4 regions of the Martelella mediterranea DSM 17316 genome follow, and region 1 is predicted to be linked to each of the others. Evidence: riboswitches for the same ligand, from Rfam matches in the RefSeq annotation. Region 1 holds a riboswitch; each other region holds the start of a gene.

Region 1 (2,197 bases):
CGACCATGCCGTAATCGCCGCAAAGCTCGGGATCGAGAACGAGATAAAGGGAAAGGTCGAACTTCATGGCCATTCGATCTCCGCTTCGCTGGCAAGGGCTTGGGGCGTGACGGCAGCGAGCGCATCGAGGAAATGGGCCTGGAACGAGCCGGGACCATCGGCCCGCACATGCGCGCGGCTGCCGGCCACGCCGTAATGGGCAAGCGCCGCGACGGTTGCCTCGAAGGCATCCGCACGCCATGCGCCGGCATAACCGCCGACCAGCGCCGTCAACGCGCAACCGAGCGCCGTCACCCGCGGCATCAGCGGCGATCCGCCGCCGATGCGGGCGCTGCGCGTGCCATCGGTCACGAAGTCGCGTTCGCCGGTGACCGCCACCACCATGTTGCGCTCTCGGGCAAGCGTCTTCGCGGTCTCTTCGGCGGCCGCCACGCTGTCGCCGGCATCGACGCCCTTGCCGGCGCTGGTGGCGCCGGAGAAGGCGAGGATTTCGGAAGCATTGCCGCGCAGGATCGTGGGCCCGAGATCAAGCAGCTCAAGGGCTGCCCTGGCTCGGAAGCCGGTGGCGAAATGGGCGACGGGGTCCAGCACCCAGGGCGTCCGGTTGCGGTTGGCCGTCTCGGCCGCTGCCTTCATGCCGGCAAGCCAGTCGGGTGAAAGCGTGCCGATATTGATGGTGACCGCCGAGGCAATGCCGGCAAATTCGCCGGCTTCCTCTTTCGCATGAACCATCGCCGGAGAAGCGCCGGCGGCGAGCAGCACATTGGCCGCGATATTCATCGCCACATAATTGGTGATGCATTGCACAAGCGGCGCGTCTGCGCGCATTTTCTGAAGAATGGGGGCGATGTCGGCCATCGGCGTCCTCCTTGCTGGGCGGAGAAACCAGACGGGCCGGAGGGACGAAGCTCGCGAACCCGAGTGACTCCCTCCGCCGGTATGATCCGGATCAGGTTCCAAGGGTTCATCTCAGCCCGCTGTCGCGGACGCCCCTGTCGCTCTTGTGGCCGCTATATAGCAGAAAAACGCCGCCCGGTAAGGGGCGGCGCGGTATTTACTTCATCGTCGGCATCGAGAATTCGGCGCCGGCGCGGATGCCCTTGGGCCAGCGCTGGGTGATGGTCTTCAGGCGGGTGTAGAAGCGCACGCCTTCCGGGCCATGCATGTGGTGGTCGCCGAACAGCGAGGCTTTCCAGCCGCCGAAGGAGTGGAACGCCATCGGAACCGGGATCGGCACATTGACGCCGACCATGCCGACCTTGATCTTGTGGGCGAATTCGCGGGCGGCATCGCCGTCGCGGGTGAAGATCGCGGTGCCGTTGCCGAACTCGTGGTCGTTGATCCACTGGGCGGCCTCGTCATAGCTCTTGGCGCGGGCAACCGAGAGAACCGGGCCGAAAATCTCTTCCTTGTAGATCTTCATGTCGGTCGTCACCTTGTCGAACAGGGTCGCGCCGACGAAATAGCCGTTCTCGTAACCCTGCAGCTTCAGGCCGCGACCGTCGACCACCAGTTCGGCGCCTTCTTCCACGCCCGAATCGATGTAGCCGGTGACGCGTTCAAACGCAGCGGCCGTCACCAGCGGGCCCATATCGGCTTCCGGATCGGTGCCGGGGCCGACCTTGAGGGCGGCAATGCGCGGCTTCAGCTTGTCGATCAACCGGTCGGCGGTCTCGTCGCCCACGGGCACCGCCACCGAAATCGCCATGCAGCGCTCGCCGGCGGAGCCGAAGGCCGCGCCCATCAGCGCGTCGGCGGCCTGGTCCATGTCGGCATCGGGCATCACGATCATGTGGTTCTTCGCGCCGCCGAGCGCCTGGCAACGTTTGCCGTTGGCGGTCGCGGTGGTGTAGATGTAGCGCGCGATGGGGGTCGAGCCGACGAAGGAGACGGCCTCGATATCCGGGTCGTTCAAAAGCGCGTCGACGGCTTCCTTGTCGCCCTGGACGACGTTGAACACGCCATCCGGCAGGCCCGCTTCCTTCAGCCATGCGGCAATCAGCAGCGAGGCGGAGGGGTCGCGTTCGGACGGCTTCAGCACGAAGCAGTTGCCGGCGGCCAGCGCGATCGGGAACATCCACATCGGCACCATGGCCGGGAAGTTGAACGGCGTGATGCCGGCGACGACGCCGAGCGGCTGGCGTATCGCGTAGCTGTCGACGCCGGTGCCGACATTTTCGGTGTATTCGCTCTTCAG
Region 2 (2,197 bases), 2.1 Mb from region 1:
CCACCGAGAAGCCGATCTTCTTGCCCTTCAGGTCGGCGACGGATTTGATCGGCCCGTCTTTCAGCACCGTCAGCGTGTTGAGGGGCGTCGAGACCAGTGTGCCGAAGCGGACGATATCAATGCCGGCCTCGTGATCGAGATAGAGATTGGGCTGGTAGTGAATGCCGATATCAACCTTGCCGGTCGCCACCATGCGCGGCACCATCGACGGGTCGGATGGCGGCACCAGTTCCACGTCGAGCCCCTCATCGGCGAAATAGCCGTTTTCGGCGGCGATCACCAGCGGCGCGTGGTCGGGGTTTACATACCATTCGAGGATCACGTCGAGCTTATCGGCGGCGCTCGCCAGCCCGGGAGCCAGGGCGAGAGCGGCGGCGAATGCGAGTTTCTTCAGCATGTCATTCTCCTGTTCGGTTGCGCCGGTCGCTCAATCCTCATGCGACCAGCGGGTGAAGAAGGGGGCGGCGAGATCCACCGCCTTTCGAAAAAGCACGGCCTCGAGCGCGAGGATCAGCATGGCGGCGAACACGGTCTCGCTCTGCATGCGGGCATTGGCCTGGACCATGAGAAAGCCGAGCCCGCCGGCTGACCCCACCCATTCGCCCACCACCGCGCCGAGCGGCGCGAGCGGGGCCGCGATCCTGAGGCCGGAAAACAGATGCGGCATTGCCAGGGGCAGGCGGATGTGGCGCAACATCTCGAAATGCCCCGCGCCATCGAGCAGGGCCGCGGCCACGATCTCCGGGTCGGTGCGCCTCAGCCCGTCGGCAAAACTGGAGGCGACGGGGAAGAACACGATGATGGTCGTCATCACCACCTTGGAGGCGATGCCGAAGCCAAACCAGAGCACCAGCATCGGCGCGATCACGAAGACCGGAAAGGATTGCAGCACCACCAGAACGGGCCAGATGAAACGGCCGATGCGGGGAAAGGCGGCAATGAAAATCGCCGCCGCCGCGCCGAAGACCGCGCCCATGGCAAAACCCGCCAGGATTTCCCTGAGCGTCACCAGCGCCTCTTCTAGCAGCATCGCGTGGGCGGTCTGGAACTTCGCCAGCACGGCAAGCGGCGGCGGCAGGATATAGCGCGGCAGCTCGCCGAAAACGATGATCGCCTGCCAGAGCACAAGAAGCCCGGACACGATCGCGCAAAAGGTGAGTGTCGCCGAAAGGGTGCGCTTCAATCCCGCTCTCCCCGGCAGAACCGGGCAGCGGAGGCGTCAATAGAGGCTGATTTTCTGGGCGTGTCGCTCAAGACCAAACTCCGTTCCTACGCCGGCATAACCCGGATCAGGTTCAAGGGTTCGGCCATCGGCCATCTCAGTGTCACGGACACACCCCTCGGATGCGTCCTCTATGCCGCGCGATCGTGCGTCGGTCAAGGGGCTCGGCGGCGAAGTCGGGAACGCCGCTAATATAAACGCTAAGGTCCAAAAGGATTTGACAACGGGTGCCGTTTCGACTTTCAACTTTTGGTATAAGGCCGTTTGCGGTTTTCAGCGGCGGTTCATAAAAAGGGTCATAAGAGGGGAAGGCGGCAGCGGCCGTCCAAGCGGAGGAAAACCCATGCTCATCGCCATCGTCATTGTGGCAGCGCTGTTCGGCATGCTCTTCGGTTTCGACCAGGGCGTGATTTCCGGGGCTCTGCCGTTCATCAAGCAGGATTTCACGGTTTCGGCCTTCATGGAGGGGGTGATCACCTCGGCCGTGCCGCTCGGCGCGGTGGCGGGCACGCTGCTTGCCATGGTCACCACCGACCGCTACGGGCGCAAGCCGATGCTGATTCTCGGCGCGCTGATCTTTCTGGTCGGCTCGCTGATTTCCGCGCTCGCCTTCAACCAGTATGTGCTGACCCTTGCCCGCCTGTTGATCGGCGTCGGCATTGGCGCCTCGGCGATGACCGCGCCGATGTTTCTGGCGGAAGTCGCGCCGGCGCGCATTCGCGGCACCATCGTCTCCGCCTTCCAGTTGATGATCACCATCGGCATCATGGTCTCCTACATGTCGGACGCGGCCTTTGGCGGTTCGGGCGACTGGCGCTGGATGATCGGCGTCGGCGTGTTCCCGTCGATCGTGGCGCTGATCGGCATCCTGCTGTCGCCGGAAACGCCGCGCTGGCTGACGCTCAATTCCAATGCCGACAAGGCGCGCGATATCATCGCGAAACTGCAGCCGGAATCTTCGCCCGCCGAGGTCGA
Region 3 (2,197 bases), 2.3 Mb from region 1:
GCCTGCTCGATCAGCGTGTCGCGAAACACCTCCCATGTCAGGTCCTCGGCGATGCCCCCGACCTTCTCCAGCGCCTGATAGAGCGGCACCGTCCCGATCGGAACCGGCGCGTTGCGGATGATCCAGTCGCGGATATTGTGGATGTTGCGGCCGGTGGAAAGATCCATCACCGTATCGGCGCCCCAGCGGATCGCCCAGACCATCTTTTCCACTTCCTCGGCCATCGAGGAGGTCACCGCCGAATTGCCGATATTGGCATTGATCTTGACGAGAAAATTCCGGCCGATCGCCATCGGCTCCAGTTCCGGGTGATTGATGTTGGCGGGGATGATCGCCCTGCCCTTTGCAACCTCGTCGCGCACGAATTCAGGTGTGATGAAATCGGGGATTTCGGCGCCGAAGGCTTCGCCGTCCCGTTCCATTGCCTGCCTTGCCGCCTGCCGTCCGAGATTTTCGCGGATGGCGACAAACTCCATTTCCGGGGTCACAACACCGGCGCGGGCATAGGCCATCTGGGTAACGGCGCGGCCGTTCTTCGCGCGTTTCGGTTCGTGCCGCACCGGGAATTCCGGCACCAGCCGCTTGCCCTCGGCGAAACCATTGTCCGCAGGCTTCACATGGCGGCCGTCATATTGCTCGGTGTCGCCGCGCGCGGCAATCCAGGCCTCTCGCAGGCGCGGCAGGCCGCGTTCAATGGCGATCTCGGCTTGCGGGTCGGTATAGGGGCCGGAACTGTCATAGACGGTGACAGGCAGTTCGCCTGCTGTCGGATGCACATCGATCGCGCGCATCGGCACGCGGATATCGGCGTGAAACGCCCCCCGGTGCCAGACGCGGCGCGAGGCGGGCAGCGGACCCGTGGTGACGGTTGGGAAAAGGTCTTTCATTGGTCGGAGCCTCCAGTGCTCGAAGCGTGGAGACCCAGTTCCCGGTAATGAATGGAGATTGGCCGCGTGAAACACGCCATAAAAGTCTCCGCCGGAGACGCGCGGCCCGAACACCATCCCTACGCCAGTATGAACTGGATCAGGTTCATCGGGTCACTGCGCTGCACGGACCTGCCGGTCCGGCCATCAGAATCTCAGCCCCTTGTCGGGACCCCCCGGGTGAATGCGCCAAGATTGCGGCCCGCGCCGCGCTTTGTCAACCGCCGGACAGGCGATTGCCGAGATGTTCGCTTCCTCGAAACTGAAGACCGCAGACTTTCGTTTCCGGATTGTGATCAGTCGGTCGTTTCCCGTTCTGGCCTGACGAAGAGCCAGCCCGCCCATATGAGATACCCGAAGATCGCGATCATCAGGATCGCGCGACCGGGATAGGGATTGATCCGGTCGTCAAGGATATTGACTTCCGGCGTCAGCGCGGCAGCGCGGCGCAGGTGCGGGTCGACCGCTGCGTGGAGGCCGAGATTCCGGTTTATGGCTGCCACGCTTTTATCCTGCAGCGGTCGCGGCTCGTCGAAGAACGCATTGGGACCCTGCTGGCCGATCAAGAACCGGTCGGATGTGGCGGGTCCGAACAGGATCATTTGCGTGGAAAGCGTTTCGACGGTCTCGTCAATGCCCGGATATGTGCCCGCGGCGATCTGCGCCTCGCGCATGACCGGCATGGAAAGACGGTCGGCATTGGTCCACCAGCCGGCAACATCGGCAAGGGTGACATCGTCCGACCGCGCGAAAAGATCGACCAGATCCTGACGGCCTCTTGCGGCAAAGATCAAAGCCAGGTCGGCATCGCCATCGCGCAATACCGCTGACGCGGCCTGTGCGCCAAAGACATCCAGCGGCATGACGCTGATGTCTCGGTTGCTGTTGTGGGCGACGGCCAGCGCGAGCGTATGCGAGGCCGACCCCACCGGTCCCGTCGCAATCGTCAGCGTTCCTTCCGGCAATGCGCGGTCATCGGAGCGCGTCAACACATGCAGGAAGGTCGAGCCGATGGCGGCGATCGCCTCGACACGCTCATCACGGATCACGCGGCCATCGGTCAGGCTGAAGCCGGAGAGCGCCGGCGTCAGCGCCAGCCTCGCTTCGCCGCTTGCCATCGCTTCCAGCGGCACATTGGTCGACAGAAGATTGACGTCGCGGCCGCGCATGGATTTGCGGACCGCGCGCAGCGTTTCGATGCCGGCATCGGTGCCCATCGTCTCCGGTCCCATGGCGATGGCAAGAACCGGCGTGCGCTCGCGTGGCGGCTT
Region 4 (2,197 bases), 1.9 Mb from region 1:
CTGCCAGGATCAGCGTGTAGAGCGCCGCAAGCCCCGCCGCCTCGGTCGTCGTGACAATGCCCAGGCGAATGCCGAACACCACGATCAGACCGAGGACGAAGGCTGGCAGGGCCGCGATCCCGGCACGCCTGCGCGTTTCCGCCGAAGCCGGCGGCGCGCCGCTCGCGGTCCCCATCGCAAGCCTTATCGCGACGGCGAGACAAACCGCCATCAGCAGGCCGGCAAACAGCCCGCCGACAAGCAACGCGCCGACGGAGAGATTGGTCGCCGTCGCCAGGATGAGAAAGGCGATCGACGGCGGGATGACGTTGTCGAGAACCGAGGACGCGGCGACAAGCGCGCCGGCGCGGGCGGGCGGATAGCCATGGCGCACCAGTTCGGGGTGGAAGGTCGAGGCGGCAAAGGCGGCATTGGCGACGGAGGAACCGGACGCGCCGGAAAACAGAACCCCTGTCAAAAGCGTCGTCTGCGCCAGCCCGCCGCGATAATGGCCAACGAGCGAGGCCGCGAACTGCACGAGCTTGCCGGCCGCGCCCGAGAGCTTCAGAAACGCGCCCGCAAGGAGAAAGAACGGGATCGCCAGCAGCAGGAATTTCGACATGCCGGCCACCGTATTGGCGATGATCGCCTGCTCCGTCTGCAACGCGCCGAAGGCAATCGCGCCGTAGGACGATGCCAGAAAAACATGGGCGAGCGGCGCGCCGGCAACGAGGCCGAGCGCGGCGGCAAGCGCGAGCGGCAGGCTCGCCGGCAGCGCGATATTGATCGCAAACCGGCCAACCGCCCAGTAAACAAACCCGCCGAGCGCGAAGCCGAAGATCAGCCGCGCGCCGCTCGAGCGCTCCAGGCGGCGCAGGCAGAGCAACACGAGCAGACCCAGCCCGCCCGCCACCGGAAAGGCGAAGCGCACCCATTCCGGAAGCCCAAGCGTTGGCGACATTCCGCCGAGCAACGCGATCGCCTCACGTCCGCCAAGGCACAGGATCAAGCCCGCGACGACGCTGAAGCCGTCGGCCACGGCAGCGAGCACGCTGGATGCCCGATCGGGGAGCAGCCTCACAAGGCCGTCGAGCCGCATTGACAGCGGTCCGGAGAGGGTGAGCGGCAGGCCGGCCGAGATCAGCGCGATATTCAGCCAGATTCCCAGATCCTCCATGCCGACGACGCCGGTGTGGAAGACATAGCGCAGCACGACGCCCGCCACGACAAGGGCGAGCATCGCCATCAGAATAACGGCGGCGAGCATGCCGAGCGCCGTCTCCAGCGCGTCCGCAAACCGTCCGGCGGTGCTGCGGATCGCCGTCATGGGTACGGACGATGCCGTTCGCAGGCGGCGCCTGTCTCTAAACATCCGTTCGGACGGCTGAACCATCGGCGGCCCGCGCATGGTATTGGAAGGCAAGGCTTCATGATGCGATCCCCAGGATGTTGCAATCACGGAGACCGGCGGAGAAGAGAAAGGTTATGGCAGAGCGGCCAGATTTTCCGTTCCTACGCCGGCATGACCCGGATCAGGTTCAAGGGTCCGGCTCACCGCCGTCTCAGCATCGCAGGATGCACCCCTCGGAATAGTCAGGTTTTGTCCGGCTTTTGGGCCTGTGTCAATGGCAGGCCGGAAACGTAGCGTCTGGCGGCAACGCAAGAAAACTTGCGAGCGTTCCACCGACGGGTTTTACCGAAGCCTTTGCAGCAGAGCCATCGACGGTTCGCCCGTGACATTCAGCCCGTTCTGCCGCTGATAGGCGGCGATCGCCGCGCGGGTCTGGTCGCCGAACACGCCGTCGATGGTGCCGGCATCGTAGCCCGCCGCCGAAAGCCGCGACTGCAATTCCTTGCGCTGGTCGGCGCTGAAGCCGTAATTGTCATCGGGAAAACTGCCCCTGAGTGGGCCAGCGCCCGCGATCCGGTCTGCGAGATATCCCACACCCAGCGCGTAATTGGTGGAATTATTGTAGCGCTTGATGACGTTGAAATTGTGCCCGACGACGAAGACCGGACCGCCCGCCTGCGGCTGTATCCTGGTGCCGTCGATGGCAGCGCCGGGCGAGCCCTCCTCGCCGCCCCAGGGCTGACCTTTTCGCCATCCCGAGCGGGCAAGATAGTTCGCGGTGCTGGCCAGCGCGTCGGTCGGGTCGGCGTCCCAGATATCGCGCCGCCCGTCGCCATTGAAATCGACGGCGTAGCCGAGATAGGAGGT

What was found. A riboswitch is a leader RNA that binds a small molecule or an ion and turns the genes downstream of it on or off. The one in region 1 is predicted to bind thiamine pyrophosphate.
Region 2: another riboswitch for thiamine pyrophosphate. It lies ahead of Mame_RS21470 (ABC transporter permease); the one in region 1 lies ahead of thiM (hydroxyethylthiazole kinase).
Region 3: another riboswitch for thiamine pyrophosphate. It lies ahead of thiC (phosphomethylpyrimidine synthase ThiC); the one in region 1 lies ahead of thiM (hydroxyethylthiazole kinase).
Region 4: another riboswitch for thiamine pyrophosphate. It lies ahead of Mame_RS20695 (TRAP transporter large permease); the one in region 1 lies ahead of thiM (hydroxyethylthiazole kinase).

What each region holds. Positions count from the first base shown of each region.
Region 1 covers NZ_CP020330.1:2,518,147-2,520,343, forward strand. Annotated here, with positions in the region: gene thiE (thiamine phosphate synthase) at 1-73, opposite strand, end outside; gene thiM (hydroxyethylthiazole kinase) at 64-858, opposite strand; TPP riboswitch at 910-1,004, opposite strand; gene Mame_RS11770 (CoA-acylating methylmalonate-semialdehyde dehydrogenase) at 1,055-2,197, opposite strand, start outside.
Region 2 covers NZ_CP020330.1:4,611,556-4,613,752, reverse strand. Annotated here, with positions in the region: gene Mame_RS21475 (ABC transporter substrate-binding protein) at 1-397, opposite strand, end outside; gene Mame_RS21470 (ABC transporter permease) at 428-1,183, opposite strand; TPP riboswitch at 1,250-1,351, opposite strand; gene Mame_RS21465 (sugar porter family MFS transporter) at 1,566-2,197, shown strand, end outside.
Region 3 covers NZ_CP020330.1:105,492-107,688, forward strand. Annotated here, with positions in the region: gene thiC (phosphomethylpyrimidine synthase ThiC) at 1-887, opposite strand, end outside; TPP riboswitch at 986-1,115, opposite strand; gene Mame_RS00520 (glycine betaine ABC transporter substrate-binding protein) at 1,223-2,197, opposite strand, start outside.
Region 4 covers NZ_CP020330.1:4,433,116-4,435,312, forward strand. Annotated here, with positions in the region: gene Mame_RS20695 (TRAP transporter large permease) at 1-1,306, opposite strand, end outside; TPP riboswitch at 1,472-1,574, opposite strand; gene Mame_RS20700 (lytic murein transglycosylase) at 1,673-2,197, opposite strand, start outside.